DNA from 3 places in the Corynebacterium casei LMG S-19264 genome. Region 3 is predicted to be linked to each of the others. Evidence: riboswitches for the same ligand, from Rfam matches in the RefSeq annotation. Region 3 holds a riboswitch; each other region holds the start of a gene.
The links. Region 3 has a riboswitch for thiamine pyrophosphate ahead of CCASEI_RS02695 (ECF transporter S component). Riboswitches for the same ligand answer to the same signal wherever they lie in the genome.
Positions count from the first base shown of each region.

Region 1: linked by a shared signal. The riboswitch ahead of thiC (phosphomethylpyrimidine synthase ThiC) and the one ahead of CCASEI_RS02695 (ECF transporter S component) in region 3 are both predicted to bind thiamine pyrophosphate.
Region 2: linked by a shared signal. The riboswitch ahead of CCASEI_RS05025 (thiamine phosphate synthase) and the one ahead of CCASEI_RS02695 (ECF transporter S component) in region 3 are both predicted to bind thiamine pyrophosphate.

Region 1 is NZ_CP004350.1:770,224-780,077, reverse strand. It holds gene CCASEI_RS03790 (ABC transporter substrate-binding protein) at 1-111, shown strand, start outside; gene thiC (phosphomethylpyrimidine synthase ThiC) at 159-1,943, opposite strand; TPP riboswitch at 1,971-2,080, opposite strand; gene CCASEI_RS03775 (FAD/NAD(P)-binding protein) at 2,446-4,443, shown strand; gene CCASEI_RS03770 (OsmC family protein) at 4,502-5,050, shown strand; gene CCASEI_RS03765 (SGNH/GDSL hydrolase family protein) at 5,070-5,951, shown strand; gene CCASEI_RS03760 (BCCT family transporter) at 6,061-7,899, opposite strand; gene CCASEI_RS03755 (aminotransferase-like domain-containing protein) at 8,376-9,617, shown strand; gene CCASEI_RS03750 (sialic acid TRAP transporter substrate-binding protein SiaP) at 9,629-9,854, opposite strand, start outside.
Region 2 is NZ_CP004350.1:1,079,467-1,089,320, reverse strand. It holds gene aceE (pyruvate dehydrogenase (acetyl-transferring), homodimeric type) at 1-384, shown strand, start outside; partial or broken gene CCASEI_RS15445 (GntR family transcriptional regulator) at 1,269-1,496, shown strand; gene CCASEI_RS05050 (GntR family transcriptional regulator) at 1,536-2,087, shown strand; gene CCASEI_RS05045 (ThiF family adenylyltransferase) at 2,140-3,264, opposite strand; gene CCASEI_RS05040 (thiazole synthase) at 3,265-4,047, opposite strand; gene thiS (sulfur carrier protein ThiS) at 4,050-4,247, opposite strand; gene thiO (glycine oxidase ThiO) at 4,257-5,411, opposite strand; gene CCASEI_RS05025 (thiamine phosphate synthase) at 5,408-6,091, opposite strand; TPP riboswitch at 6,086-6,198, opposite strand; gene CCASEI_RS05020 (alpha/beta fold hydrolase) at 6,257-7,282, opposite strand; gene CCASEI_RS05015 (acyl carrier protein) at 7,317-7,610, shown strand; gene CCASEI_RS05010 (HAD-IIA family hydrolase) at 7,607-8,383, shown strand; gene CCASEI_RS05005 (hypothetical protein) at 8,411-8,950, opposite strand; gene CCASEI_RS05000 (alpha/beta hydrolase family esterase) at 9,418-9,854, shown strand, end outside.
Region 3 is NZ_CP004350.1:544,757-554,610, forward strand. It holds gene CCASEI_RS02690 (DNA-directed RNA polymerase subunit beta') at 1-2,757, shown strand, start outside; TPP riboswitch at 2,951-3,069, shown strand; gene CCASEI_RS02695 (ECF transporter S component) at 3,060-3,665, shown strand; gene CCASEI_RS02700 (ABC transporter ATP-binding protein) at 3,665-5,020, shown strand; gene CCASEI_RS02705 (energy-coupling factor transporter transmembrane component T family protein) at 5,013-5,783, shown strand; gene CCASEI_RS02710 (nucleoside/nucleotide kinase family protein) at 6,046-6,771, shown strand; gene rpsL (30S ribosomal protein S12) at 7,085-7,456, shown strand; gene rpsG (30S ribosomal protein S7) at 7,463-7,930, shown strand; gene fusA (elongation factor G) at 8,296-9,854, shown strand, end outside.

The sequences.
Region 1 (9,854 bases), 230 kb from region 3:
GTGGAATACCCTTCCTGCAGTAGAGAACGGCCAGCTTTGCATCAGCGAAAACTTCACGCTCTGGGTTCACACCGGCCCCTCAGCGGCATCGATCGTGACTTCCGATCTTGAAGAGTGCTTCAGCGCGTAGATCTGCGGAAAAGCTCGGCATGATTCAATTACCCATTCGCCTCGCCGGCATTCTTAACAAGCGGATCTGGCAAATACACCTGTCCGCCCGAGGCCAGGAACTCTTGGCTCTTTTGTTGCATGCCGGCGATAGCGGATTGAGCTTCAGCGCTTCCGTAGGTATCGCGGATGTCCTGCGAGATTCTCATCGAGCAGAACTTGGGACCACACATGGAACAGAAATGTGCGGTCTTGGCAGGCTCAGCCGGCAGGGTTTCATCGTGAAATTCCTGCGCGGTGACCGGGTCCAGTCCGAGCGAAAATTGGTCATTCCAGCGGAACTCAAATCTCGCCTTAGATAGAGCATCATCACGCGCAGTTGCACCGGGATGATTCTTAGCCACGTCTGCTGCGTGTGCAGCAATCTTGTACGTGATGACGCCGGTCTTAACATCATCCCGGTTTGGCAGGCCAAGATGCTCTTTTGGCGTGACGTAGCACAGCATCGCCGTGCCATATCGGGCAATCTCCGTAGCGCCAATTGCGGATGTGATGTGGTCATAGCCTGGCGCAATATCAGTAACCAATGGCCCCAGCGTGTAAAACGGTGCGCCCTTGCACAGCTCCTGCTGGCGTTCAACATTCTCACGAACTTTGTGGAATGGAATATGACCAGGGCCTTCAACCATGACCTGAACATCATATTTCCATGCCCGTTCAGTCAACTCAGCCAAGGTATCAAGCTCAGCGAATTGAGCTGCATCATTAGCATCCGCGATTGAACCGGGGCGGAGCCCGTCCCCAAGGGAAAAAGCGACATCGTAGGCGGCGAAAATCTCACACAGCTCATCAAAGTGGGTGTAGAGGAAATTCTCCTGATGATGAGCCAAACACCATCCGGCCATGATCGATCCACCGCGTGAGACAATCCCGGTAACTCGGTCCGCCGTCAACGGCACGTAACGCAGTAGCACGCCGGCATGAACCGTCATGTAATCAACACCTTGTTCGCACTGTTCAATGACGGTATCCCGGTAGATTTCCCACGTTAGAGCATTTGCATCGCCATTGACCTTCTCCAGCGCTTGATAGATGGGAACTGTACCGATGGGGATGGGCGAGTTACGCATAATCCACTCGCGAGTGGTGTGAATATCATTTCCGGTTGAAAGATCCATCAACGTATCGGCGCCCCACTTCGCTGCCCATTCGAGCTTCGATACTTCTTCGTCGATCGAGCTTGTCACCGCGGAGTTTCCAATGTTGGCGTTGACTTTCACAAGGAAGCTCTTACCGATGATCATCGGTTCCGACTCCGGATGATTGACGTTAGCGGGAATGATTGCCGTTCCCGCTGCAATTTCACTGCGCACCATTTCCACATCGCAGTTCTCTCGCAATGCAACGTATCGCATTTCTGGCGTGATGATTCCACGTCGCGCATAGTGCATCTGCGTCACCGTGCTCCCAGAACGTGCTCGAATTGGAACTGGCATGCGTCCCTTCCATTGCTGCGAGGACGCCCCACGCCGCACCGCACCAAGCCCATCATCTTCCAGGCGCACACCGCGGGATTGATAAGTTTCCGTATCTTCGCGTGCTGCAATCCACTCTGCCCGCCGTGGTTCTAGGCCCACTTCAGGCACACTGCCAGGGCCCATCGTTCTATACACCTGCAAAGGCTCATTCGGGGTTCCATCAGGTGAATCGCTCTGATGGATTTCAGTTACCGGAACTCGAATTCCATGTTCCAAGTCATTCAACCAGCCAATGTGGTGGGAAGAATGTTGTTCAGAGTTTCGTAGACTGTACGCGTCATTGGGCGTTTTAGACAGACTGGTGCCACTATTTTTTGGATCAGACAATGAAGTCTCCTAATTTCCTACGCCGGTATTAACCGGATCAGGTTCAACGGTCTCGGACATCACTAGCCCGATCTCAGCTCCTCGTAGAAGCACCCGCATGGACATTCCCATTTTACCACCCAACCACGTTCGCGGCAATAACTCCCCTACTGGTATTTCCTTCTCGGCCAAATACAATCTGGCCGCGATGACACCTAGAGCCATAAAATGCAGCCACTAACAGAAGCTTCGAACCAAATAGTTAAATTCAAATCGACCTTTATGAAACCTTTTTATTCTCAGCAATCGTGAATCTAAAGGTGTCCAACGGCTGACTATTCACACAGTAAGCACCGCCTACCGTTAAGGGAATTGGATTCAGAGCCAGACATCACGGTGAACCGCTCTTACTAATTTAAATAGACAGGTTGGTACAGTCGTCTAAAGAATAGAAGGACTTTAGGGTCTAGTTAACTGAGGGATGATTCACACTATGCCAAATACTTCGCCTTCCATAGCGATTATCGGTCTGGGTCCGCGTGGGGTTTCCACGCTGGAGCGTCTTGTTGCGCATCTCAATGCGGAGACCACTACCCCGCAGGATCTGACTTTGCATCTCATTGATGATGCGCAGCACGGCGGCGGCCGAGTTTGGGACATTACGCAAACCAAGGCGCTGTGCATGAACACTTTTGCGCACGGCATGACGCTGTTTTCTGAGCCCGGCGCGACAGTGGATGCGCCGGTGGTGGAAGGCCCCACCATTTACGAGTGGGTGCGTCTGCACTTGGGTTATGAGGATGAGGTTTCCGCAGAAAAGCGTGCCTACGTTGAAAAGCACCCGTTGGGTGATGAATTAGCAAAGCGGTTTAGCAAGGAAGAACTGGAGCAGGTTAAGCCTGCTTCTTATCCTTTGCGCGCACTGTATGGCTATTACCTGGTGTGGTTTTATGAGTCGGTGCTCGCGGATATTCCGGAGTGGGTCACGGTAAAGACCCATAAGGCGCGTGCCACCGGTATTGAGGACAAGGGTGGTTTTGACACCATTTCCTTAAGTAACGGAGAAAGCATCGACGCAGATGTCACCATCGCGGTCACCGGCTGGCAGAACCAGGGATATTCAGAGCAGGAAAAATGGATCAAGCAAACACTTGATGAGCACCCTGATCTGAAGTGGATTCGCGCCAATAACCCAATTGAGCAAGATGTTGCTTCCATCAAGGACAATGAGCAGGTGCTCTCCCGCGGTTTGGGCATGGGCTTTTTTGATATTTTGATTCTGACCACGCAAGAGCGTGGCGGAAAGTTCGTGGATGATCCAAGTGCCCGCGGTGGGGTTCGCTATATTCCAACAGGCAAGGAGCCAACGTATTACGCGAGCTCGCGCCGTGGATACCCGCTCATGCCGCAGTCGGATGATCGCGGCTTGCCGGCGCCAGCGGAGATTCCACGGTTGAAGAAGGTCGTGGCAGAGTTGTCATCGCGAAGCGGTCGCCGTTCCATCGACTATGACGTGGAAGTGTGGCCGGCCGTTGCACGCGATGCTTACCACGCATATTTGAAGACGTTGGCACGCGTGGAGCCGGAGGCGCTCAAGGCTGACCTAGACACCATCGTGCAGGCAATCGATGACGCAGAGGTCGATGCCAGCGTTGTCTTCAACGGCATCACCGCCCTCGATGATGTCATCACGCAGTACACCACCAAGCGTTTTTCATTGTTGCGCTGGATGCATTTGCTGCCAGCCAACTTCGATAACTCGGATGAGCTCACAGCGTATCTGATGCAGCGATTGGAAGAAGACCTCAAGGATGCAGAGCAAGGGCCGGATAGCCCGGTTCGTGCTGCTTTGTGGTCGCTGGGCTTTTCCCGCAAGCCATCCCAAGTGCTTGGCGCGGAAGGCAGCTACACCGTGGAGTCGCGTCACCACATGTTTGATAAAGCCATCGCGTTGGCGCAGCTGGCGTGCTCAGGCCCACCAATCTTCCGCACCCGTCAGCTGATGGCGCTGGTGGATGCGGGAATTGTGAAGTTCATTGGCGGCTATCCGCTGCTGGACATGGATCGCCGTACTGGTGAGTGGACCATGAGCTCGCCGTCGTCGGGCGGTGTGCGCTACCGCGGCACCACCTTGTTAGATGCTTGGGTGCACAAGCCAGATATTCGCAAGACGCCTGCCGATGCCTTCACAAAGAATCTCGTGGACCAACAACGTGTTGTTCCATTCACGGATATTTGGGAAGACGGCACGGAGATTCCAACGGCATCCGTTGCCCAGGATCCGCAGACCCGCCGGGTTCTGCGCGAAGACGGCGAGCAAGATTCGCGCCTGCACATGGTGGGAATCCCAGCGCACGCGCAGTATCCAGATACCACCATTTCCCCACCGCTACCTGGCACTGACTCGTGGTTTATCCAAGAAGCGGACAAAGCTGCGACGAGCGCTGCGGGCATAGCTCTTGGTGTGAATAGAATGAACCAAGCTGTCTAACATAAGTCGACAACTAGGACTAGCATGGGAATCGTTCCAACAACGAAGGAGAATTTAAATGTCTGATTTGACCCCAAATCACACCGCCGGTGAACCACTAGAGGCAATCGACAAGGACAAGCTTGCGTCCCTGCGTCAAAAGAACATTGACAATCCAGAGGGCGGCAAGAAGGTCATCAAGACTCACACCGAGGCTGATGGCCACTTCCGTAATTACACTCAAGTTCGTGATCTGAAGCCAGTCCTGGTTTCTGAGCCACCGGCGCTGCTTGGTGATGACTCCGCGCCAAACCCAACTGAGATTGCACAAGCGGGCCTCGCAGCCTGCATCTCCGTAGGCATCCAGGCTATTGCTACCCACCGTGGCGTTACCCTGACCAAGATTGATATCGACATTGAGTCCAATATCGATGTTTCCCCCGTGTGGGGCGTTGGCGACTTGAATGATGAGAAGCGTCCAGGTGTCTCCGATGTTCAGGTCAATGTGGACGTTGACGGTGACGCTGACCGTGAAACCCTAGAGAAGATTGTGGATGATGCAATCCAGTGGTCCCCTGTGGTCAACACCTACACTCGTCCAGCAAACCTGACCCACAAGCTGGTCTAATCCGCTACGCTGGGCAAACATGAAGAAGTTTCTAAGCGTCCCCGCTGCCATCACAGTGTTGGCGGCGGGGACGCTTGTTTCATGCAGTACTGAGTCCCAGGAAAGTTCGCAGTCCCCTACCGCTTCTGAGACTCCTGCTGATTCAGCAACGTATCAGGAGTACGTAGCACTCGGAGATTCTTATTCTGCCATGGGTTCGCGGACAGCAGAGACAACAGGCCCAGCAGAGTGCTTCCGTTCAGCGGATAACTATCCATCGTTGGTAGCGCAGCATGAGGGGGTAAAGAACTTCGTAGATGCTACCTGCTCCAGTGCGGTAACCGCGGATATTTTTAGCACTCGCGCCGGTTCCGAGGGCCCGATCGAAGCACAGCTGGAGTCATTAACTAAGGACACTGACCTTGTCACCATTTCCATCGGCGGCAATGACATTGGTTTCCCCGATATCGCACGGTGCTTCCAGGAGGCTCGAGCTGCCGGCGAAGAATCAGATTGTGCGTCACGGTTCAACCGTGACGAGATGACCAATTCGGTCAATGAAATGCTCTTTAGCGTCTACAACAGTGTGCAGCAGCGTTCTCCTGAAGCACACATTATGGTCACCGGGTACATGCCACTGATTACGGATGAAGGCCAGTGCGAAGACGCGGCATTTATCTCCGAAGATGACCGCGGCTGGGCGGTAGGCCTGACCAATGAAATCAACGGACGCATCAAAGGTGTCTCCTCAGAGATGCAGATTCCGTTCATCATCCCCGAGAATGCAGAGGAACACACGGTCTGCACCCCACCAGAACAACGCTGGACGGATCTAACCGGCGCAGAGACAGGTGCTTATCCAATGCACCCGACTGCACGCGGCCAAGCAGCAATGGCAGAAGCCATCACAGCAGAGCTTTAATAAAGCCGCAGTGGAGCCGCAGTAGATATGAAAGTGCGCACCCACTCTCCTTGGCGAAGGAAGTGGGTGCGCACTTATCTGTTTGATCGAGCCCATCTAGCTTGTAGCACTAGCTCCTTGCCCCGGGACCATTTGCGTCAGGCTTGTCAGGCGAGCTGACATCAGTGTCAGCACTATCCAGCGGAGACTCTGGCGTGTAATCATTGTCCACGTCGCCGCCAACGTAAACATCACCATCGACCACCACGTGGCCCGGGATGCGGAATCGGCCATCATCGTCATACTCAAATTCTGGTACGTCGATGGGGTTGCCATCCTCATCATAACCAGGTGCCGGTTTGGCTTCTTGCTCTTCAAGTCTCTCCGGACTGTCTGTGCGCTCCCACTGGCGGGAGGCAACTTGACGCTCGGCCGAGTAGTCATCACCCATTGCCTTCAGCAGCGAGTACATCAATAGGAACATCATAATGAAAAATGGCAGGGCCACGATAATGACCACTTCCTGAATCGCCTCAATGCCTGATTCATTAATGAATAGCAGTGCTGCAGTGACGCCACCAACGGCGAATGCCCAACCAATACGGTAGTAGACAGGAGAAACATTTTCATCGCCGGAGGCAAAGGAGTCCATGACCAGTGCCGCGGAGTCAATCGAGGTAACGAAGAAGATCGCAATCACGAAGACAGCCAGCGAACCGGTAATGCCATAGAGCGGATACTGCTCAAGAAGCGCGAACAGCGCCACCGGAGTGTTGCCCTCTTCCACCACTGGCGTGGTGAGAACACCTGGGTCGGACTTTTCCATCTCAACCGCAGCGCGGCCAAAGATGGAGAACCAGATAAGAACGAAGATGGTTGGCAGAGCCAGCACACCGCCGATGAATTCACGCACGGTGCGTCCGCGGGAAATACGCGCAATGAACATGCCGACGAATGGTGCCCAGCAAATGGTCCATGCCCAGTAGAACACGGTCCAGCTGCCTAACCATCCAGGGTTCTCAGCAAAGGAATCAGTCCAGAACATCATCTTCGGAAGGGAGCTGCCGTAATTACCGAAGGACTCAACGGTGTGGCGCAGCAGCGTCAGAGTTGGCCCCATCAAGAGGACGAAGAACATCAAGACGATTGCAGCACCGATGTTGATGTTGGACAAAATCTTAATGCCCTTGTCCAAACCGGTTGCCACAGAAATCGATGACGCAATGGTAATGACCAAGATGATGGCTAGTTCCACGCCGGAGACCAGCGGAACATCCCACATAATGTTCATACCAGCGTTGATCTGCAAAACACCTAGGCCAACAGATACTGCTAGGCCGAATACTGTACCGATGATCGACAAAGCATCGATAAGCTTGCCTGGCCACTTATAAACGTTGCCACCAAGCAAAGGTGAGAAAACGGAAGACAAACGAGCCGGCATCTTACGCTTGTAGATGAAGTAGCCCAATGCCAGTCCAGGCACGATAAACGGTACCCACATGTGCGCCGCAAAGTGGTAGTAGGTGAATTCAAAGGCTTGCTCGATGGCTCCTTGGCTCATCGGCAGAAAATCACCGCGAGGCGGGTTAAAGCTGTGGTGCAGTGGCTCAGCAGCACCCCAAAACATCAATGTCGCGCCAAGACCTGCCGCAAACAGCATGGCGAACCATACCGGCACGGAGTACGCAGGCTTCTCATCATCGTCACCAAGACGCAGATTTCCGTACTTGGATACAAAAACGCCGAGAAGGAAGATGAACATCAGCGAGTAGCCGCCGATATACATCCAGCCCAGGTTTTCCATCAGCCAGCCTGAGATACTCGCGTAGACGTCTCTGGCTCGTGAGCCGAAAGCCAGAGTCACGGCAACAAAAATAACAACGAAGCCTGCTGAAACCAGGAAAATAAAAGGATCAGTCTTCAGACCAAGAAAATTCTTCTTGCCTTTCTTCTCCTCCGACTCCAAAGGTTTGTCAGTAGAACTTCTATTCGTTTGGGGTTGAGAGGTAGTCACTTTGTTAACTTTCCTTTATAGGGATAAGAACATAAGCCACACTAGTTCAATACCAATCCCTCTGTAACCTGAGTCACCAGTATTGGGGTAACTGCTTAATCTAAAGAATTACATGTAGCGCGTATTTACATCTTCCCCACAAGCCTGATTTTAACCTTAAGTTTTGACAAAGGTGCAGTATAACCACGGTGAATTTCGCAGCTTAGAAACCCTCAAGTGGGTGCAAAAAGACTTAATAACTCATATTCATAACAAATTATGCATTTCCCGAATATGGATTAATTTTTGCCATCTCAAAATGTGAGATTGCCCTAGTCAGCGTGGGTTAACATCGAATATGAGAAGCGTCAAAACATGGCGCTCAATATACCCACGGCGACAGCGTCACCATACCCTGGTCTCGCTGAATATTAGACAAGGAAATCCTGATGAAGAATGTGAATCGGACAAATCCACTTCCACTCAATGAACGTTTTGCAACGCGCGCACAGTTTTTCGCGCCGTCACCAATCCGCGCAGTGTTCGAAATGGAAATGGATGAGGGTGTCATCTCCTTGGCCGGCGGCAACCCAGAGCTCACGCACCTACCGTGGCCAGAAATCACACGGATCACCAATGACGTGGTGAATCAACATGGTTCTTCCGCTTTCCAATACGGTACCTCCGTGGGCCATCCAGAGTTGGTGCAAGAAATCAGGAACGTCATGGCGCTGGAAGGCATTGAAACCAACGCCGCAGACATCATTGTCACCTCCGGTTCACAGATGTCTTTAGATTTGGTTGCCAAGCTCTTTCTCAACAGCGGGGACACAGTTCTAGCCGCGGCACCGACCTACTCTGGAGCGCTCAACGTGTTCGCCGGCATGGAAGCTCACGTGGACCAGTTAGAGGGCGATGAAGAAGGAATTACTATTGATGCCCTCTCTTTAGCCATCACCCGCGCTCAGGAAGCAGGCTCAGATATCAAGCTGCTGTACGTGGTTTCCAACTTTGCCAATCCTTCGGGTGTGATGATGTCCCATCAACGCCGAATCGATGTTGCTGCATTATGCCGAGCACACGGCATAGTCATTATTGAGGACAATCCTTATGGCCAGGTGAACTTCGGTGTCGATGCCCCACCAGCGCTGCGTACGATTGACCCGGATAACGTCATTTACCTAGGTTCGCTGTCAAAGACTTTCTCCCCCGGCATTCGCATTGGCTGGGCAGATGCCCCGGCAATGGTGCACGCGAGCCTGGTGCCTGCGGCAGAGGCATCTGCGATTTGTCCTTCGCCACTCAGCCAACACATTGCGGCTGCATATTTACGCGAAGTGGACTGGCAGTCAGTAGTCGCCTCCAACGTGCAGATGTACAAGGGACGCGCTCAAGCACTTGATGCTGCACTAAAAGAGTTCATGCCAGAAGGTTGTAGCTGGCGCACGCCACAAGGAGGATTCTTCATCTGGGTCGATGTCCCACAAAACATCGATACCCCATCCTTGTTGGATGAGGCAATGGATGAAGGAATCCTATATATTCCAGGCACGGCGTTCTTCCTAGACGGCCGCGGGCGCAATTCCCTTCGCTTGGCTTATTCCCAGGTGGATGAGGCAACGCTGCGCGAAGGAGCGCGCCGCCTGGGCGCGATCCTCCAAAATGCACTAGAGCTTAAGCAATCTGCGTAGCTTCCCTACCGCTAAGAGCCTGAAGCAACCGAGCGAATCGAGTCATAGACTTCTTTCTCGCCCTCGGACAGGTTGTCTTCCCAGTAGGCGTGGGCATGTTCCATGAAGGCTTCGCGATCCACATCTTCTACGAGTATGGGAGAGCCCTGATCTTTCCAGCGGGTGATGACTTCCTGCTCATCCTCGTCGGCACACTGGCGGTTTTGCTCACGCACGCCCGAAATAGCGGACTGCAAG
Region 2 (9,854 bases), 530 kb from region 3:
CGTGAAGGCACACGCCTGAACAAGGAAGCTCTGCAGCACGGCACCGAGCCTGAGAAGCCATTCGTGACTTCCCGGCTGGAAAATGTTGATGGTCCATACGTTGCTGTCTCTGACTTCGTGTCCGACCTACATGAGCAGATCCGTCCATACGTCCCAGGCACCTACATCACCTTGGGCACTGACGGCTTTGGCTTCGCGGATACCCGCGCTGCTGCTCGCCGCTACTTCAACACCGACGCTGAGTCCGTTGTGGTAGCAGTACTCGAGGGACTTGCTCGCGAGGGCAAGGTTGAGCGTTCCGTAGTAGAAAAGGCAGCCAAAGACCTGAAGCTGGATGATCCAACTGCCACCGTCGACACCACTGAAGCTCCTGGCATCGAGTAAACAAGCCTCGGAAGCTCCTGCCATTGCGTTGGAGAGCCTCTTAGGGTTCTAAAAGCCAAGGCCCTCGCAATCGCGTGCCTGCGTCCTTCCGCACCAATGTGTGTGGAAGGACGCAGGCACTTTCTTATGCCCACATACTGCCGTGTAGGAAGACGTATCTGCCCATTCTTTAAAGCTGTACAAAGTGTTTGACTCGCCATACTCCTTACCGTTTTATATTTATATGATTTTTAAAATCGTTAGAACTTTCTGCATGGAGATTTTCAGTTCCCAAACCCCAAGGTGAGAGATGTGCAGATCCAGCTTCTACGGCATTAAAACAGTCGATTTTCCGGAAACATAGCCCGATTGTAGACATAAATGTCTAAGCGGCTACATTTTGAGACTTCCTCGGGCTTAGCAGGCGGAGCACGGATAGAAAATTTTTGCATCACGACAATAGCCCTCACCCCCAACGCGACGACGGCACACCCAGGCCGAAGAGATCGGTACACACCCGACCCCCTATACTTCCACCCCCATTGACTCCACGGAAACAACCACTATTCCGACAGCAAACGCATAGCTTGCAATCGTTTGAATAATACTTGCATTAACCTGCAAAGTTACCGTTGCGTAACCATCGGAAAACCGTTGACATTGGCGTTTCCGCGCCAACGGCCATTGACACCAAAACGCGACCAAAAGCCTAGCCGCTGATACACCTCGGGTGTTACAACTTTTACACCTTGTCGTTTTACCACCGGGATTCTTGCATGCTAAGAAGTTCACCGGTGTAACCAGCACCACACATTAGAGTGGAGGGAAGCAATTAACAAGACGGCTTTCTGCCAAGTAGCCACAATTGCCGAGTTAATGTCGATACATCTCCGAGGAGCGGTGAGATGACAGCGCCGGTAGCCGAAGGAATTCCAAGCATGAGAACCAAACAAATTCACTCAAAGATCTATCTCGAGTTGCAACATCGAATTACTTCAGGGGGTTTAAAACCGGGGGATCTGCTGCCCAGTGAAGCAGAATTGTGTGAGGAGTTCGACGCCTCGAGAGGGCCAGTCCGCCAGGCTATTGCTAGTCTCCGGGCCGAGGGGCTGATCTCGTCTGGACGGGGCCGCCGTTCTGTTGTTCTGGGCACGTCAAAGGCAGATAGTTTCATGTCTATTTTGTCTAACTTCGCGTGGATGAAAGAACATGACCTCAACCCCACCTCGAAAATCTTGTGGATGGCGCGGCGCCCCGCGCCTGCCCACGTTGCAGCTGCACTAGGCATGAAACCTGATGACCCGATCATCTTTATTTCCCGCGTGCTTTTCGCAGAATCCAGGCCACTTATTCTGGAACGCCAATACTTCCCTCTCGAAGTTGGAATGCATGTGCTGGCAATGGAGCCAGGCACTGATGATATCCATGAGGAACTGATTCGGGAAGGCATTAACTTTGACAGTTGCCGTCGTTCAATTGAGTTTGTTCAAGCAGACGAAGAGATGGCGCGGTTATTGGAATTGGAAGTAGGAACAACGCTCATCGGGTCCCGCCTTGAAGCGGCTTCGCCTTCGGGCACGCCCGTGGAATATGCCGAGTATCTCTATCCTGCTACCCATCTCAGCTACACCATTACCGTGGTCAATGGCGAGAGCACACCGTTGTACACCAGCGTGCTCCCAGAGACGAAGCTCCAGTGGAGCTACGACGAATCTGGCTTTTAGTCACACCGTTTCGCAATTTCACTGCATTGTTGTCTCACTGCCCGGAACGGAGTTAGAGTCCATTTACTCCGCCGGGCAGGCTTACTAATTCGAGGCCGGCGCGCTCTCCGAGCTCCGCATAGCGCTCGACGAAGTCGCTGCTTCGTTGCCCTGCAGCGCAGTAGATCATCGCTTGTTGCTGCCCTGTATCTGAGTCGCGTGTGAGTGCCTGGAGCGAAGAAAGTAGTGCCGCAACATCGTCATCGGAACTAATGGAAGACAGGGGCAACTTGTGGGTCACAATGTCTGCTGGCAAGTCAGCGAGTAGTACCTCGTGGGGTTCGCGGATATCCACCGCCAGATAGTCGCCACGACGGGCAGTATTAAGCATGTCCTGAGCTTTTGGCGTGACGGCACAGATTTCGCCATAGGAATCGTGTAATTCCGTGCTTAGCTGTCGTTTCGGGTCTGCGGTCACGCGGAAGGTGCGTGTGGTGGGCGGGAAGGCATCATAGCTAAGCATTTCGCCCGGTTCGGTGGTGCCAAGACCGGTGAGATAACCAACGACGTGGGTGGCCATCAGTGCACCCATGGTGGCGGTGGTCGCGCCGAGAACGCCTGCGGTGGCGCAGTCCGGCACAGAATTCGCATCGGGTTGCTGCGGGAATAGATCCCGGAGTCCGACACCACGCAGTTCAGGTCCGGAATGAAACAGCGCCAGGTCGCCGTGGAACCGAAGCACTGTTGCCCAGATCAACGCCGTACCGGTGATTTCAGCGGCATCAGCAACCAGGTATTTGGTGCTGAAGGAATCTGAGCCGTCCAGCACCAAGTCAACGGAGCCCACCAGGTCCACCGCGTTGGCGGTGGAGAGGCGTTTGGGAATCGCATTAACGGTGATGCCGGGTTGGAGTTCTTCAAGGCGCGTCGCGGCGACTTCTACTTTGAGTTTGCCCACGTCATCGGCGCCGAAGAGGATTTGGCGGTGAATGTTTGTGATGTCCACGGTGTCATCATCAATGATGGTGATGGTGCCAATGCCTACCGATGCCAAAGATTGCATCGCGGGACAACCCAGACCGCCAGCGCCGATGACTAAGACATGCGCATTATAAAGGCGTTGTTGTTCTTCGATACCGAACCCAGGAAGTGCTAAGTGGCGGGCAACCCGGCGTAGTTCGTGCTCAGGAAGACTCATTTACAGCACCTGCTCAGACCAATTTGCAAGGCCTTCAAAACTTGACGATGCCACCGCGTGCTCACGTTTCGGGATCCGTCCAGCCGCAAAGGCTAAGCGCCCGGCTTCGACTGCGTGGTACATCGCCCTTGCCATGGCGACCGGATCTTGGGAGCGGTTAATAGCGGAGGCCAGCAATACTCCGTCGCATCCTAGTTCCATCGCTAATGCTGCATCGGAGGCGGTGCCGACGCCGGCATCGAGAAGAATCGGCACGGATGCGCGCGAGCAAATCAGTTCAATATTGTGTGGATTCAAGATCCCAAGTCCGGTGCCGATGGGTGAACCAAGCGGCATGACCGCGGAAACTCCCACGTCTTCCAAACGAGAGGCCACTACCGGATCATCAGAGGTGTACGCGAGCACGGTGAAACCATCGTTGATGAGTAGTTCACAGGCCTCCAGAAGCTCAGTGGTATCGGGCAAAAGCGTGTGTTCATCAGCAATGACTTCAACTTTCACCCAGGAGGTGCCAAGGGCTTCGCGCGCTAGCTTCGCTGTTAGCACGGCATCGCGGGCAGTACGGCACCCAGCGGTATTTGGAAGCAGGTCAATGCCGAGCCGGCGCAGCATCTCAAATATGGACTCACCAGCGCCGGTGTTGGCACTGTGGCGGCGCATCGCCACGGTGGTCAGCTCGGTTTTACTGGCACGCAATGACTCTTCCAGGAGCGCCTGCGAACTCGCGCCACCGGTGCCCATAACCAGGTGCGAGGTGAAGGTTTTATCTGCGATGGTCAGCATATCTATCCTCCCTGCACTGCGGTGAGAACATCCAGGACGTTGCCGGATTCAATCTCGCGGCCCCATTGCGAGCGTGGCACCACGGCGCCATCGACAGCAACGGCAACGCCTTCATCACTGCCGATGCGCTCGTGCACGAACTGTTCAATGCTCTGCGGCTGGGTTTTAACGGCCTCGCCGTTGAAATGAAAAGTAATCAAGGTGTTCTCCTAAACGTTGAGGGTGGATGAGGCATGGCGGAAAGGATCGCAGGGTGCGATGGCTGGCGATGTCTGCTGGCCAGTAGCCAATTGCACTGCCGTGCGGGCGCCGAGTGCGGCGAGCAAAATGCCGTGGCGGAAGTATCCGGTGGAAACGATGAGGCTGCGGCGAACCTGGCCGAGATAAGGCAGGTCATCGGGGGTGCCGGGACGTGCGCCGCAGGTGGCTTCGAGGAACTCGGTTTCTTCTAGGCCTGGTACCACGCGGATGGCATCACGCAGTAAATCGTGGATGGCGGAGGTGCGCGGGTGGGGCTGGTCTTCCCTGCTGGTCGCGCCGATGGTGACTGTGCCGTCCGCGCGCGGGATGACGTAGATGGGTCGGTCTTCTACGAACCCGCGAATAACACGCGTGGTCAGAGGCTGGAGGGATTCTGGAACGCGAACACGCAGCACATCGCCATACACTGGGCGAAGCTGCAGGGGATGCTCGCCCTCAAACCATCCGGTGATTTTCGCTGCGCCCAATCCGGCGGCAAGGATGATGACGTCGGAGGAATCGACCTCGAACTGCGCACCGGAATTCAAGGTCACGACCTGGTGCGTGGCCGACTCAGCGATGGTGGTGACGGTGGTGACGGTGTCGCATACGTGCTGCGCTCCCCTGGCGAGCACGGCATCAAAAAGTGCGCGGGCAAAAAGGCGCGGGTCAAGCTGGTGGTCACCATCGATGGCCGCGGCTTTCGTGATGCGCGGTGACAGTGCTGGTTCCAACTGGCGGGCTTGCCTGGTGGTTAGTGCTTCAATGTCGAGTTCTTCGGCCTTGATGTAGTCGATGAGCTCGGTGAGGTGCTGCGCATCTGCCCTGTCGGCGCCAATCAGCAAAGTGCCTTCGGTGCGGTAGCCGGTGGGTAGGTCGGTGTACTGCGTGACGCGCCGAATGAGGTCTGGGTAAAGCTGTGCGGATTCTTTCATCAGTGGAACCAGTGCTTGCTGTTGGTATTGCACCTCTGCGGTGGGCGCTAGCATGCCGCCGGCATGGTGGGTGGCGCCGGAGATGGGATCAGGATCGATGAGAGTGACCTCGAATCCGGCGTCTTGGAATTCAAAGCAGGTGGACAGGCCGATAATGCCGCCGCCGATGACTAGGGCATGTGCTGTCATGACGTCGCCCCCGACATCTGCAGGCCGGCGGAGAAATCAGCGATGATCTGCTGGGCAAGCTCAGTGGCTGAGGGGGCCTCGATGAATGCGCGGACCATGGCAACACCTGCGATGCCGGTGGAGGCTAGGGCTGCGACGTCGGCTGGCTGGACATCTCCGATTGCGACAATCGGGAGTTTCGACAGCTCAACCAGCTGCGGATAGCCCTCCAGGCCAATCGGTGCGCGACCGGAGTCTTTGGTGGGCGTGGGCCGGAAAGGTCCAGCACCAACATAATCGATGATGTCCGCGTACTCATTTGCTTGTTGTATGAGCTCGGCGGTTCCGGTGGTCAGCCCGATAATTGCATCGGGGCCTAAAAGCTCACGGACATCTGTGACGAGGATGTCGCTTTGGCCGACGTGTACGCCGTGTACGGGCAGTCCGCGACGCATGAGGATGGCGGCGATATCCACGCGGTCATCGATAAGAATCTTTGTTGCGGGGTTCGCTTCAGCGACGGCGAGAGAAACCTTCTCTGCAAGCTTGAGCAGCTGACCGGCTCCAATGGGCTTAGAACGAACTTGGATAACGCCAGCGCCGCCCGCAGCGGCCTGTGCGGCAGTGGCCACAATGTCATCTTGTGAGCCGTTGCCGGTGACAACATAGCAGCGCAGATCAAGTTGGGCACGGGTTTTCACCAATGTCCTCGCTTCCTTCGACGGTATTAACCTGACAGGTTCAAACGGTCCGGCGCAGCTGCAGCGCTCATCTCAGCCCAATGCTTTGGGCACCCGTTGAGGTAGTGAAAACCAGTCAAGCGTGGGAAGGAAGTTTTGTCAACAACACCTTAAAGGTTGAGTCTTCTAAGCAGGTGAGTCTTGGTGATTCGAAATTGCGGCCGCAGAAATTATTTCATCCAGTGCTTCGGAGATCTGCTCTGGCTCTTCCAAAATCACCATGTGGCCGGAGCCGTCGATGACTTTGAGCTCGCAGTTATTCCACTTTTCGCAGATGGCCTCCGACTGGCTCTTCGGCGTGATGATGTCCATGGAACCGATAACCACCTGGCCCTGCAGTTTTTGCAGGCGTTCTTGGGCTTCAAATTCCGAATGGTCAGTCAATTCATCGAAGTAGCCGACAAAACTTGGCAGCGGAGTATCCAGCAACATCGCCGTGTGGAATTGCAGGCGTTCCATCTTGGGGAAACCTGCAACCACAGCGGCAATGGTTGGCGCTGCAATTTGGGCGACAGCAAAGCGCAGGCGGTTGAATTTCTGCGGCACGCGGTCAATCGCGGAATAAAAAGCCTCGGCAATTGAAGACTGCAGCACGCGCGTGACACCCTTATCGGCGAAACGACGCATGGACGTTGAAATTAACAGCGCACCAGAGATGCGCTCGAAGATATCTTGAGGTGCGCGGCGAATAAGATTCAGAGCAATCATGCCACCCAAAGAATGACCCACCACAACAATGCGACCGCCGTCTTTAGGAAGGCGCTCCAAAATCACGGCGAGGACATCATCCGCTGCATCATCAATGGTGCAGTCTGCCGCTGGAACGCGTGAGGACATTCCGTGCCCCCGGACATCAACAAGCAAACTGCGAACATCGCTCCTGCTACGCAAGTGCTCAACCTGGTCACACCACGCCTCTGACGACAGGCAATAGCCATGAATAAACACCACGGTGACATCAGCATTGGGATTGCCTACCTCAAACCAAGCAATGTCCACGCCCTCATTATCGACTTCCCCCTCAGCGTCGAGATTTTGCAGACCAGGCGATGTTTCATGGTCATGCAGACGCTGGTGCAAAAGGCGCTGCGCGGCACGGTTTTTCCGGCGCTGCCCACGGTATGCAGCCGCAATCCTGTTTCGTTTATACATATGGGCATCCATTGTAGAAGCTAGACTAAGTTGCATGTCCAATGACCTCAGTGCACAACTACGTGCTCACCTTCAGACCTCACAGAACACAGAAACCAAATCAACCGGTGCACCGGAATATTTGGCGCTCATCTCTGAGATTACCGGGCAGGACCTAGAGAATCTCGAACCTGCGCGTCGACTTGATGAGCTAGGGCTAACGTCCTTGAATCTGATTGAGTTTGCAGTGCGCGCAGAAGACCGCCTGGGAGTGAAGTTTGAAGAATCTAACGCACTAGCACTTGAAACCGTGGACGATGTGGCCAAATTTGTGGAGGCAAAACAATGATTTCCTATCTATCTGACATGGACGGCGTTCTCATCAAAGAAGGTGAGATGATTCCCGGGGCGGATAAATTCCTGCAGGTGTTGAAAGACAATGAGATTAGGTTCATGGTGTTGACGAACAACTCCATGGCCACCCCGCGGGACTTGTCCGCGCGGCTGCGTTCCCAAGGACTAGACATCCCGGCGGATAAAATATGGACCTCTGCCCTGGCAACCGCGAAGTTCCTATCCCAGCAGTCCACCACCCGCACCGCGTACGTCATTGGTGAATCAGGCCTGACCACTGCCCTGCATGAGGAAGACTGGATTCTCACCGACAACGATCCCGAGTTTGTAGTCCTGGGTGAGACCCGTACCTATTCATTTGAGGCGATCACCACCGCCATCAACCTCATCCGCGGCGGCGCGCGCTTTATTGCCACCAACCCGGATGTCACGGGGCCTGCCCCGCAGGGTATCTTGCCTGCCACCGGTTCCGTGGCCGCGCTGATTACCGCTTCGACCAACCGTGAGCCTTACTACGTGGGCAAACCCAACCCCGTCATGATGCGCTCAGCGCTCAACAACATCGGCGTGCACTCAGAGAATACCGTCATGATCGGCGACCGCATGGACACCGACGTCAAAGCCGGTTTGGAAGCCGGTATGCGCACCATCTTGGTCCGCACCGGTATCATGACCGACGCCGCTATTTCCCGCTACCCATTCCGACCCACCCGTGTACTGGACTCCGTAGCGGACATCCCAGAACGCCTCATGGACCCGTTTGCCTAGATTGCCTGCGGCAATTACGGTAAACGGCTAAACGGAATCCACGCGCGCGCTGAAACCGAACTCCTCCGCCAAGGTTGAAACCACGGTATCTAGCGCGCGCAATTCGTGCGCTGTACCCGTGATGACTTGGCGGCAGCCCACGCACTTTTCCGCGCGGGGTTCGGGGAGTTCAACGCCAGGGAATGCGGCTAATGATGCCAAATCATCCGCGAATCCCGTATCGCGGTACCAGCGCGTGCACCACTGCGCGGTCAACGGATCATCACCCGGCACCACATACTCTGATGAGCTCGAAATGCACTGCACCATGGCGCGTTCAATCGCCGGGCGCAGGCGTTTAGGCATGCCACTGACACGCAGCACCGCGGTGCTGACGTGCACCCGTTGGGTATCGGCAAGCGCGGCTTGCGAGTTCGCTACGTACGACTCTGCGATCTCCTGATCGCGCTTCCCCTCCGCGACCAAGACATCTGCCGCGAAGGCAAAAGCGTTATCAGCATGGATGTCATGCTGCGCATTGTTTCTCACATGGTTGGTAGCTTCTGCCACCTGTGTTGCTGTTGACACGTGCCGAATCTCCTTACGGCAATTGGGCGCCACCGCATGCGGTTTCCTACTGTGTCTGTGGATCGTTGAAACAGACACCTCGGAACACCGCGGCGTTAGTGCGACGCAAGACGAGCTTCGTCTTCCCCTACGAGCTCATATTCGTACACAACAGCGAGAAAATCTTTGCTCCCGACACATGCGAAGTTGAACCGCAATTAGCTCAGCATCCGTTAATATCAGTCACTTAGAATTACTTTCTGCTCTTCCGCATTGTCACCCCACTTGCACACCACCGGCAACCCTCAATAACCGGTTTAACCCCCACTTATTAAAGCTAAAGTTCAGGTTGAGCACGGCTTTCTTTGTGCCGGTTTTGCCCGCTGCGCAGCTAACCGATGCTCACTCCCACCACGTTTTAGTAATAGTGGTCACATTTCCCGCCGAAGTATTTCCCGGGCAAAGTAAAGCCGCTACTGTATCTGATCATGCGTTTGAACAAGCTTGCCACTGCAGTGGCGTCCCTCGTTGCTGCTGTGGCACTTTCGGCGCCTTTAGCTACAGCACAATCTTCTACCGGTTACCTTTCTTCCAATCCGGAAGTTGCCCGTCAGCTGTCCTCCGCTATTACGGATGCGGTTCCGGATCGGAACTCCGGCGGTTCCAACTCCGCTGCCGGCACCACGCGTAAGACCACCAGTGTATTGGGTCAGGGCAACCGCCAGTATCTGCTGCAGTTGCCATCCAACTACAACGCGGGCGCCACCTACCCAGTGTTGTTCGCATTCGGTGGTGCGGAACACACCGCTGAGCGCACCAAGAACTACATGCGCTTTTCTGAAACCGCCGGCAATGAAGCCATCATTGTCTACCCTGAAGGCCGCGGCGCGGTGTGGGAAGGCCCAAGCTACGCGCAAACCTCCCG
Region 3 (9,854 bases):
CGTCAGAACCTGCTGGGTAAGCGTGTTGACTACTCTGGTCGTTCCGTAATTATTGTTGGTCCTCAGCTGAAGCTGCACGAGTGTGGTCTTCCTAAGCTGATGGCTCTGGAACTGTTCAAGCCATTCGTGATGAAGCGACTGGTTGAAAATGACTACGCGCAGAACATCAAGTCCGCTAAGCGCATGGTTGAGCGTCAGCGTCCAGAGGTATGGGACGTTCTGGAAGAAGCAATTTCTGAGCACCCAGTTCTTTTGAACCGTGCACCAACCCTGCACCGTCTGGGCATCCAGGCGTTCGAGCCAAAGCTGGTTGAGGGTAAGGCTATTCAGCTGCACCCACTGGCTTGTGAAGCATTCAACGCCGACTTCGACGGTGACCAGATGGCAGTTCACCTGCCACTGTCCGCAGAAGCACAGGCTGAGGCTCGTGTTCTGATGCTGTCCTCCAACAACATTCTCTCCCCAGCGTCGGGTAAGCCACTGGCTATGCCACGCCTGGACATGGTGACCGGTCTGTACTTCCTCACCATGAACAAGCGCGAGGATGAAATTGGTGGCAACGGCCGCTACGCACCAGCGGATGAGAACGGTCCTGCACAGGGCGTGTACTCCTCCTACGCAGAAGCCATCATGGCTTATGACCGTGGTGTCCTTGGCCTGCAGGCTCCAATCAAGGTTCGCATTGATCACCTGCGTCCAACTGAGGCAATTGAGGCAGCTCAGTTCCCAGACGGCTGGACCAAGGGCGAGTCCTGGATGGCTGAGACCACCCTGGGTCGCATCATGTTCAATGAGCTCCTGCCATGGAACTACCCATACCTTGAGGGCGTCATGGTCCGTAAGGGCGGCTCCAAGGACATCGTCCTGCTCGGTGACGTCATCAACGACCTCGCTATCAAGTACCCAATGATCACCGTGGCGCAGGTGCTGGACAAGATGAAGGATGCCGGTTTCTACTGGGCAACCCGCTCTTGCGTCACCATCACCATGCACGACGTTCTGGTTCTTCCAAACAAGACCGAGATGCTCGAGTCTTATGAGAAGGAAGCAGAGCGCATTGAGCGCAAGTACTGGGATCAGGGTGCGCTGACTGAGCGTGAGCGCTACGACCGTCTGGTTGAGCTATGGAAGGATGCAACCGACTCCGTGGGTAACGCGGTTGAGGCTTTGTACCCTGACGACAACCCAATTCCGATGATCGTTAAGTCTGGTGCAGCAGGTAACATGCGTCAGATCTGGACCCTGGCCGGCATGAAGGGCATGGTTGTGAACTCTAAGGGTGACTACATCACCCGTCCGATTAAGACCTCCTTCCGTGAAGGTCTGTCGGTTCTGGAGTACTTCAACAACTCCCACGGTTCCCGTAAGGGTCTGGCGGATACCGCTCTGCGTACCGCTGACTCCGGCTACCTGACCCGTCGTCTGGTTGACGTTGCGCAGGATGTCATCGTTCGCGAAGACGACTGTGGCACCCGTCAGGGCGTTCGCGTCCCAATCGGCGAGGAAGTTGCTGAAGGCACCTACGCTGTTCACGAGCTGTGGGAGACCTCAGCTTCGGGCCGTGTTGTTGCAACCGATGTCAAGGATGCTGAAGGCAACGTTGTTGCTGAAGCAGGCGCAGACCTCACTGAGGAACTGACCGACAAGCTGGTTAACGCAGGCGTTACTGAGGTCAAGGTTCGCTCCGTGCTTACCTGCCAGACACCAGCCGGTGTTTGTGCAAAGTGCTACGGCAAGTCCATGGCTTCTGGCCAGCTGGTCGATATCGGCGAAGCCGTCGGTATTGTTGCAGCGCAGTCCATTGGTGAGCCTGGTACCCAGCTGACAATGCGTACCTTCCACCAGGGTGGTGTCGGTGGCGACATTACCGGTGGTCTGCCTCGTGTTCAGGAGCTGTTTGAGGCACGTAACCCTAAGAACCGTGCACCAATCGCTTCTGTCGATGGCACCATCTCGCTGTCTGATGAAGGTAACTTCTGGACCTTGACCATTACTCCGGACGATGGTTCGGACAACGTGGTCTACGAGAAGCTGTCGAAGCGTCAGGGCCTTGCTCAGGTTCGTCGCCCAATGGAGTCCAACCCGAACGCGATGATCGAGCGCTCCTTGCGTGACGGTGACCATGTCACCACCGGTCTTCGTCTGATGCGCGGTGCGGCTGACCCACACGACGTGCTCGAGGTTCTCGGTCGCCGTGGTGTGGAAAAGCACCTCATTGATGAAGTTCAGGCTGTTTACCGTGCTCAGGGTGTGGCCATCCACGATAAGCACATCGAGATCATCATCCGTCAGATGCTGCGTCGCGGTACCGTCATCGATTCGGGTAACACCGACTTGCTGCCAGGTACTCTGGTTGACCTTTCCGAGGCACGCCAGATCAACGCCACGATGCAGGCAGAGGGCAATGAGCCAGCACAGCTGCGTTCAGAGATCATGGGTATTACCAAGGCTTCCTTGGCTACCGAGTCTTGGCTGTCTGCGGCGTCCTTCCAGGAGACCACCCGCGTGCTTACCGATGCCGCTATTAACAAGCGCTCCGATAAGCTAATCGGCCTCAAGGAGAACGTCATCATCGGTAAGCTGATCCCAGCTGGTACCGGTATCTCTCGCTACCGCAACATCTCCGTTAAGCCAACCGAGGCTGCCCGCAACGCGGCATACTCGATTCCGACTTACGGCGATTCCATCTACGGCGACGACGGCTTCGGTGAGTTCACCGGCGCTTCCGTCCCACTGGATGAGGACTTCACCTTCTAAGGGAATTGTTCACGGAAGAAATTCCGTGGCCACTTTCCGGGAGACTTAGAAGTAGTCCCTGCGAGATAAGGGCAGCGCCCGCGCACTGATTTTTCAGTAGCGCGGGCGCTGCCGTTTTGTTTTGCCCACGTGGTGGTTCAAGGCGAGATATTTGCCATGCGTATGAGCACTCTGGTAGTTCTTGAGGAGCATCATATTCATTTACGGGTGCTCGCAAGCAAAGTGCGGGCTGAGACCCCTGGCGCAGGCGCTGGGAAACCGTCGAACTTGAACCGGATAATGCCGGCGAAAGGATAAAAGAAATGGTTACTTTAGCTAACCCTGCTCGCACTCTCAGTTGGCGAGTCGTAGACATTATCGTTGCTTCCATCCTCGCAGTAGCCTGCGGCCTAGTGTTCGTCTTTTGGAACTCAGTTGGCTACGCCTGGTTTATGGCCATGGACGCACTCACTCCCGGTCTTGGTGGATTGGCAACCGGCATTTGGCTCGCCGGCGGTGTCATCGGTGCGCTGGTCATCCGCAAACCGGGCGCAGCAATCTACGTGGAAACTCTCGCGGCAACTGTCTCGGCTGTCTTCGGCTCCCAGTGGGGACCAGAGACTTTGTACTCCGGCCTGGCACAGGGTTTGGGCGTGGAAATCGTCTTCGCTATCTTCCTCTACCGCCGTTTCAGCCTGACCGTCGCAGCGCTGGGCGGTATCGGCGCGGCCATCGGAGCGTTTGTCCTCGAGCTGTTTACCTCCGCGAACATCGCTAAGTCCTTGGAATTCAACCTCATTTACCTCACCTGCCTGGTAATCTCGGGCGCAATCCTCGCGGGAGCACTGAGCTTCTTCGCGGTGAAAGCTCTGGCTAAGACCGGTGCCTTGGACCGTTTTGCCGTAGGACGCGAGCAGCGCGAGCGTTAATGCCACAGATTGTTGCCCGCGGGCTGAGCTGGCAACATGCCGGCCGGCATCAGCCCGCAATTAATGAACTAGACCTGAGCATTGAACACGGCGAACGTCTTTTACTCGCCGGTGATTCAGGCTCCGGAAAGTCCACGCTCATGGCTGCTCTCGCGGGTGTGCTGGGAGGGGATGATGAAGGCACTTTGCAGGGTGAGCTCACTATCAATGCTGCTAATGTCGGCCTCGTCCTACAAGACCCTGACTCGCAGGTCATTGCCTCGCGCGTGGGAGATGACGTCGCCTTCGGGTGTGAAAACCTCGGCCTTGAACGCGATGACATCTGGCACCGCGTGCACCGCAGCTTAGAAATGGTGGGCCTTGACCTCGACATTGATCATCCCACTGCGCGGCTATCCGGCGGGCAGAAGCAACGCCTGGCGCTAGCGGGGGTTATTGCCATGGGTGCGGAAGTCATCTTGCTGGATGAACCCACCGCGAACTTGGATGCGCAAGGCGCTGCCGATGTCGTCGCGGCGGTAAACCACGTGGTGGAAGAAACCGGCGCCACGCTGATAGTCATTGAACACAACTACAAAGATTGGGCGCCGGTTTTGAATCGCGCCATCGTGTTGCATCACGGCGCGAAGGTTTATGACGGCGACGTGCAGCCAGCCATCGAGGCACGTAAGATTACAGATCTTCCGGTGGCACGCACACAGCTTGCCGATGCTTCTTCGGCGCTGTGCTCCAAAGACCTCATCACGCGCTTTGGTCCGGCACGTACTTTGGCGATTCCCGAAGGTGCATCGACAGTTATCACCGGTGCAAACGGCTCTGGAAAAACCACCTGGTTGATGACCATGGCAGGGCTTATTGACCCTATCTCCGGCGAGTTGGGATATTCCGACAGCGTGCGCAAGGGACTAGCTAAGTCCCCGCACAAGTGGACTTCAGCGCAGCTGGCACACCGCATTGGATACGTCTTCCAAAACCCAGAACACCAATTTGTCGCGCGAAGCGTCATCGACGAAATGCGGGTCGGTCCGCAGGTCATGGGGGAGAAGGTCGACCAAGACCGCATCGACAAGCTGCTGGAGCGACTCCGGCTAACCTCTTTGGTCAATGCCAACCCGTTTACTCTGTCCGGTGGCGAAAAACGCCGACTGTCCGTGGCAACGGCTCTGGTAACCGCACCTGAAGTGGTGCTATTGGATGAGCCGACTTTTGGCCAGGACCCGCAGACCTTCGCGGAGCTCGTGCGCATGATTCGTGAGTTGGCTGACTCCGGTGTCACCGTGGCATCCATTACCCACGATGAACTATTTATTTCGGCTCTGGCTGATGCCCACCTGGTGGTGAGCGCCCATGCCTAACCTGATTCGTGGGGTCAATCCGCTCACGCGCTTGGCGCTGATACTGCTTATCACCACCCCGCTGCTGTTGTCTGTGGATTGGGTGAGCGCTGCCGTCTCATTGCTGGTTACTTTTATCTTCGCGCCCCTGTGCGGCATCGGGCTTGTGCGATTGCTGAAGATGTCTTGGCCGCTGTTTATCATCTCACCTATTTCCGGCATTTCGATGTTGCTCTATGCGCAAGAAGGTGGAAGGGAATATTTCTCCTTCTTCCTGGCTACGGTGACTGACAATTCCATCGAGCTTGCCCTGGCCATGATGCTGCGCGTGCTGGCGGTGGCCTTGCCCGTCATTGTGCTCGCGCGCGATATCGACCCAACGGAACTCGGCGATGCCCTCGCACAAATCCTCCGGCTTCCCGCACGCTTTGTCATCGGCGCGGTAGCTGGCGTGCGCATGCTGACCCTGTTTAAAGACGACTGGCAAGCCATGACGCAGGCGCGACGCGCACGCGGACTAGCGGACCGCGGAAAAATAGCTCATACCTTGTCCATGTCCTTCGGCCTGCTGGTTCTTGCCCTGCGCCGCGGCGGCAAGCTTGCCACCGCGATGGAAGCGCGTGGCTTTGGCCGCCCCATTCCCGGCGGAAACAAACGTACCTGGGCACGAGAATCAAAGCTCACCCGCACCGACTGGATAGTCATGCTGTGCAGCCTGATACTAGCCAGCCTTCCCGTCATCATCTCCGTCGCCACTGATTCCTGGCGCTTCCTCGGGCTCTAACGCAAAATCGCTGAACGCGAATTTGCGGACTAGTCGACGTAATTTTGCGTTAGAGCGGAAGGCAGAAGGAGACTTGCGAATAAGAAGAGCAAAGTTCGTACCCGAAATCGATTTAGCGCCTACCATGAGAAGGACGTAGTTCGGGCCGAAACTTTTGGCAAAGCATTTGAAAGGTGTGGCTAGGAAAGCACAGAATCGCGTTGAAGATCGAGATTACGATAAACAAGTATCGACGCAGTTCTTAATGGCTAATCCCAATTCCATGACACTGATTATTGAAACCATCATTGACCTTGCGGACAACACGGAAGGCGTGCCCAACGGATTTCTGCCGAATGACGAAGGTGATATTGGAGAAATTACGCCCGTTCCAGTCGGCCAAGAAGAGGCTGAGCAGGAAGTAGTGGAAACTACGTCTTTTGAGCAGGCACAGGACTTGCTGGAAGACAACATCGCAAGCCTTGCAGCAAAGCGCAACAAGCCCATGCGCCCGGTCACAGTACTTATCGATGGCCCTTCGGGCGCCGGCAAGACATGGTTCGCAGCACGGCTTTCAGAGCACATGCTGTGGCAAACCGTGCATCTAGATGAGTTCTATCCCGGCTGGCATGGACTGGAAAAGGGCAGCGACATGGTCAAAAGCCAGGTGCTGCGCAAGATGAACCCGGGATATTGGCGCTGGGATTGGCATGCCAATGCTCCCGCTGAGTGGTACAGCCTCGACGGCCGCGATGACCTTATCGTGGAAGGCGTTGGCGCCGTGACGGAAGAAAACATTGCGGCCGCAGCGCGACGCGGATCAGTTATTACGGTGATGGTCACCGGGCCCCGCGAAGCACGACGCTCCCGCGCATTGGACCGTGATGAAGGCTATGAAGACTGGTTTGAAACTTGGGAGCGTCAAGAAACTGAACACTTCGCGCGGCTATTTGAAGCCGACCTGAAACCAGACTTGGTGTGGGAGTGGCAGTACCGCGCGGAGCAGTAATGAAGCAGTGATCGGATAGTCGCAGATCAGAGGAACAATTAGAGCACAACCGCGTTTTGTTAAAACCGGTGAGGCTTTGGTAGTGTTAGCGGAAGTTCGTTGCATTTTGTGACGAAGAGTCTGAACCTTTTCTCAGCAACACACACCAGTCAGTTGTGACTCGGTGGGGAATAGGTATCTGGACACGCGGTAGGACCCCGGAAAAGAGTCCTTATTTTTGCGTGTTTAGGCATCTATTTCGCACCGCGGCGCATGAATCTGGTGAGATACGTTGACGAGGCAAGAAATTTCTACCACTTAAGAAAGACTGATAATGCCAACTATTCAGCAGCTGGTCCGCAAGGGCCGCCATGATAAGCGCACCAAGGTCGCTACTGCTGCGCTGAAGGGTTCCCCTCAGCGTCGTGGCGTATGCACCCGCGTTTACACCACCACTCCTAAGAAGCCTAACTCCGCTCTGCGTAAGGTTGCACGTGTGCGCCTGACCACCGGTATTGAGGTTTCCGCATACATCCCAGGCGAGGGCCACAACCTGCAGGAGCACTCCATGGTGCTCGTTCGCGGTGGTCGTGTGAAGGACCTTCCTGGTGTTCGTTACAAGATCGTCCGTGGCTCCTTGGATACCCAGGGTGTTAAGGACCGCAAGCAGGCCCGTTCCCGTTACGGTGCTAAGAAGGGACAGTAATTAAAAATGCGTAAGAATGCTGCTCCAAAGCGTCCCGTAGTCAAAGATCCAGTTTACAACTCTGAGCAGGTTACTCAGCTGGTAAACAAGGTCCTTCTCGACGGTAAGAAGTCCACCGCAGAGCGTATCGTTTACGGCGCTCTGGAGATCTGCCGTGAAAAGACCGGCACCGATCCAGTAGGCACCCTGGAAAAGGCTCTTGGCAACATCCGCCCTGACCTTGAGGTTCGTTCCCGCCGTGTTGGTGGCGCAACCTACCAGGTTCCAATCGAGGTTCGTCCAGGCCGTGCAAACACCCTTGCACTGCGTTGGATGGTCACCTTCACCCGTCAGCGTCGTGAGAACTCCATGATCGAGCGTCTGGCAAATGAGATCTTGGATGCATCCAACGGTCTGGGCGCTTCCGTGAAGCGTCGCGAAGACACCCACAAGATGGCTGAGGCTAACCGCGCCTTCGCTCACTACCGCTGGTAGTTTGTGGCTGACCATGACCCGAGCAACACACCGGTTAAGTTCGTTCTGTTTCGCTAGCGTGCTAGCCGTTACAGCGACCCAGGCCTTTTAAGCGCCTTGGGCCGGATAACTTAAAAATGTGATTTGCTCGGGTCATCGTTTTCGATGCATATAGAGCAAACTGGTCACTAATGAGCACTCTGAATCACAATAAAAGTTCGTGTAGCAATTCTTAAGATAAATTTCATCTAAGAATTCGCTCTCTGGGCTGCTAATGAGCGCAAATAGTGGCAAGATTGATCGAGAACTAATGTACGTAACTGCGTTTGTTTAAGAGATGAACTCTCTTGGGCGAACGTGACAACAAACGAGTTGGGGTATTAACCGTGGCACAAGAAGTGCTTAAGGACCTGAAGAAGGTTCGCAACATCGGCATCATGGCGCACATCGATGCCGGTAAAACCACCACGACCGAACGTATCCTCTTCTACACCGGTATCAACCGCAAGGTAGGCGAGACCCACGACGGCGCATCCACCACTGACTGGATGGAGCAGGAGAAAGAGCGCGGTATCACCATTACCTCCGCTGCTGTTACCTGTTTCTGGGAGGGTAACCAGATCAACATCATCGACACCCCGGGTCACGTTGACTTCACCGTTGAGGTTGAGCGTTCCCTGCGTGTTCTTGATGGCGCTGTTGCTGTCTTCGACGGCAAGGAAGGCGTTGAGCCACAGTCCGAGCAGGTTTGGCGTCAGGCTGCGAAGTACGACGTTCCACGTATCTGCTTCGTGAACAAGATGGACAAGATGGGTGCAGACTTCTACTACACCGTCAGCACCATCGTTGACCGCCTGGGCGCAAAGCCATTGGTTATGCAGCTGCCTATCGGCGCTGAAGATGACTTCGACGGCGTTGTCGACTTGCTCGAGATGAAGGCACTCATGTGGCCTGGCAAGACCGCGATCGGCACCGAGGCTACCGTTGAGGAAATCCCTGCTGACCTGGTTGACAAGGCTAACGAGTACCGCGAGAAGCTCGTTGAGACCGTTGCTGAGTCCGACGAAGAGCTCATGGAAAAGTACTTCGGTGGCGAGGAAATCTCCATCGACGAGCTGAAGACCGCTATCCGCAAGATGGTCATCAACTCCGAGATCTACCCTGTTTACTGTGGTACCGCGTACCGCAACAAGGGTGTTCAGCCATTGCTCGACGCTGTTATCGACTTCCTTCCTAACCCACTTGACGTGGGCGAGGTTCACGGCCACGCTGTTGGCAATGAGGACGAGGAGCTTACCCGTAAGCCTTCCATCGAATCCCCATTCTCCGGCCTGGCGTTCAAGATTGCAGCTCACCCATTCTTCGGTCAGCTCATCTTCGTCCGCGTGTACTCCGGCAAGGTTACCCCTGGTGATGAAGTTCAGAACACCACCAAGGGCAAGAAGGAGCGCATCGGTAAGCTGTTCCAGATGCACGCCAACAAGGAAAACCCTGTTGAAGAGGCAGTAGCTGGCAACATCTACGCTGTTATCGGCCTGAAGGACACCACCACCGGTGACACCCTGTCCGACCGCGCAAACCCAATCATTCTGGAGTCCATGGACTTCCCAGATCCAGTTATCAAGGTTTCCATCGAGCCTAAGACCAAGGCCGACCAGGAGAAGCTGGGTACCGCTATTCAGAAGCTTGCTGCTGAGGACCCAACCTTCACCGTTGAACTTGATGATGAGACCGGCCAGACCGTTATCGGCGGCATGGGCGAGCTCCACCTGGACGTTCTTGTTGACCGCATGAAGCGCGAATACAAGGTCGAGGCAAACATCGGTAACCCACAGGTTGCTTACCGTGAGACCATCCGCAAGACTGTTCAGTCTCTGGATTACACTCACAAGAAGCAGACCGGTGGTTCGGGTCAGTTCGCAAAGGTTATCGTCTCCATCGAGCC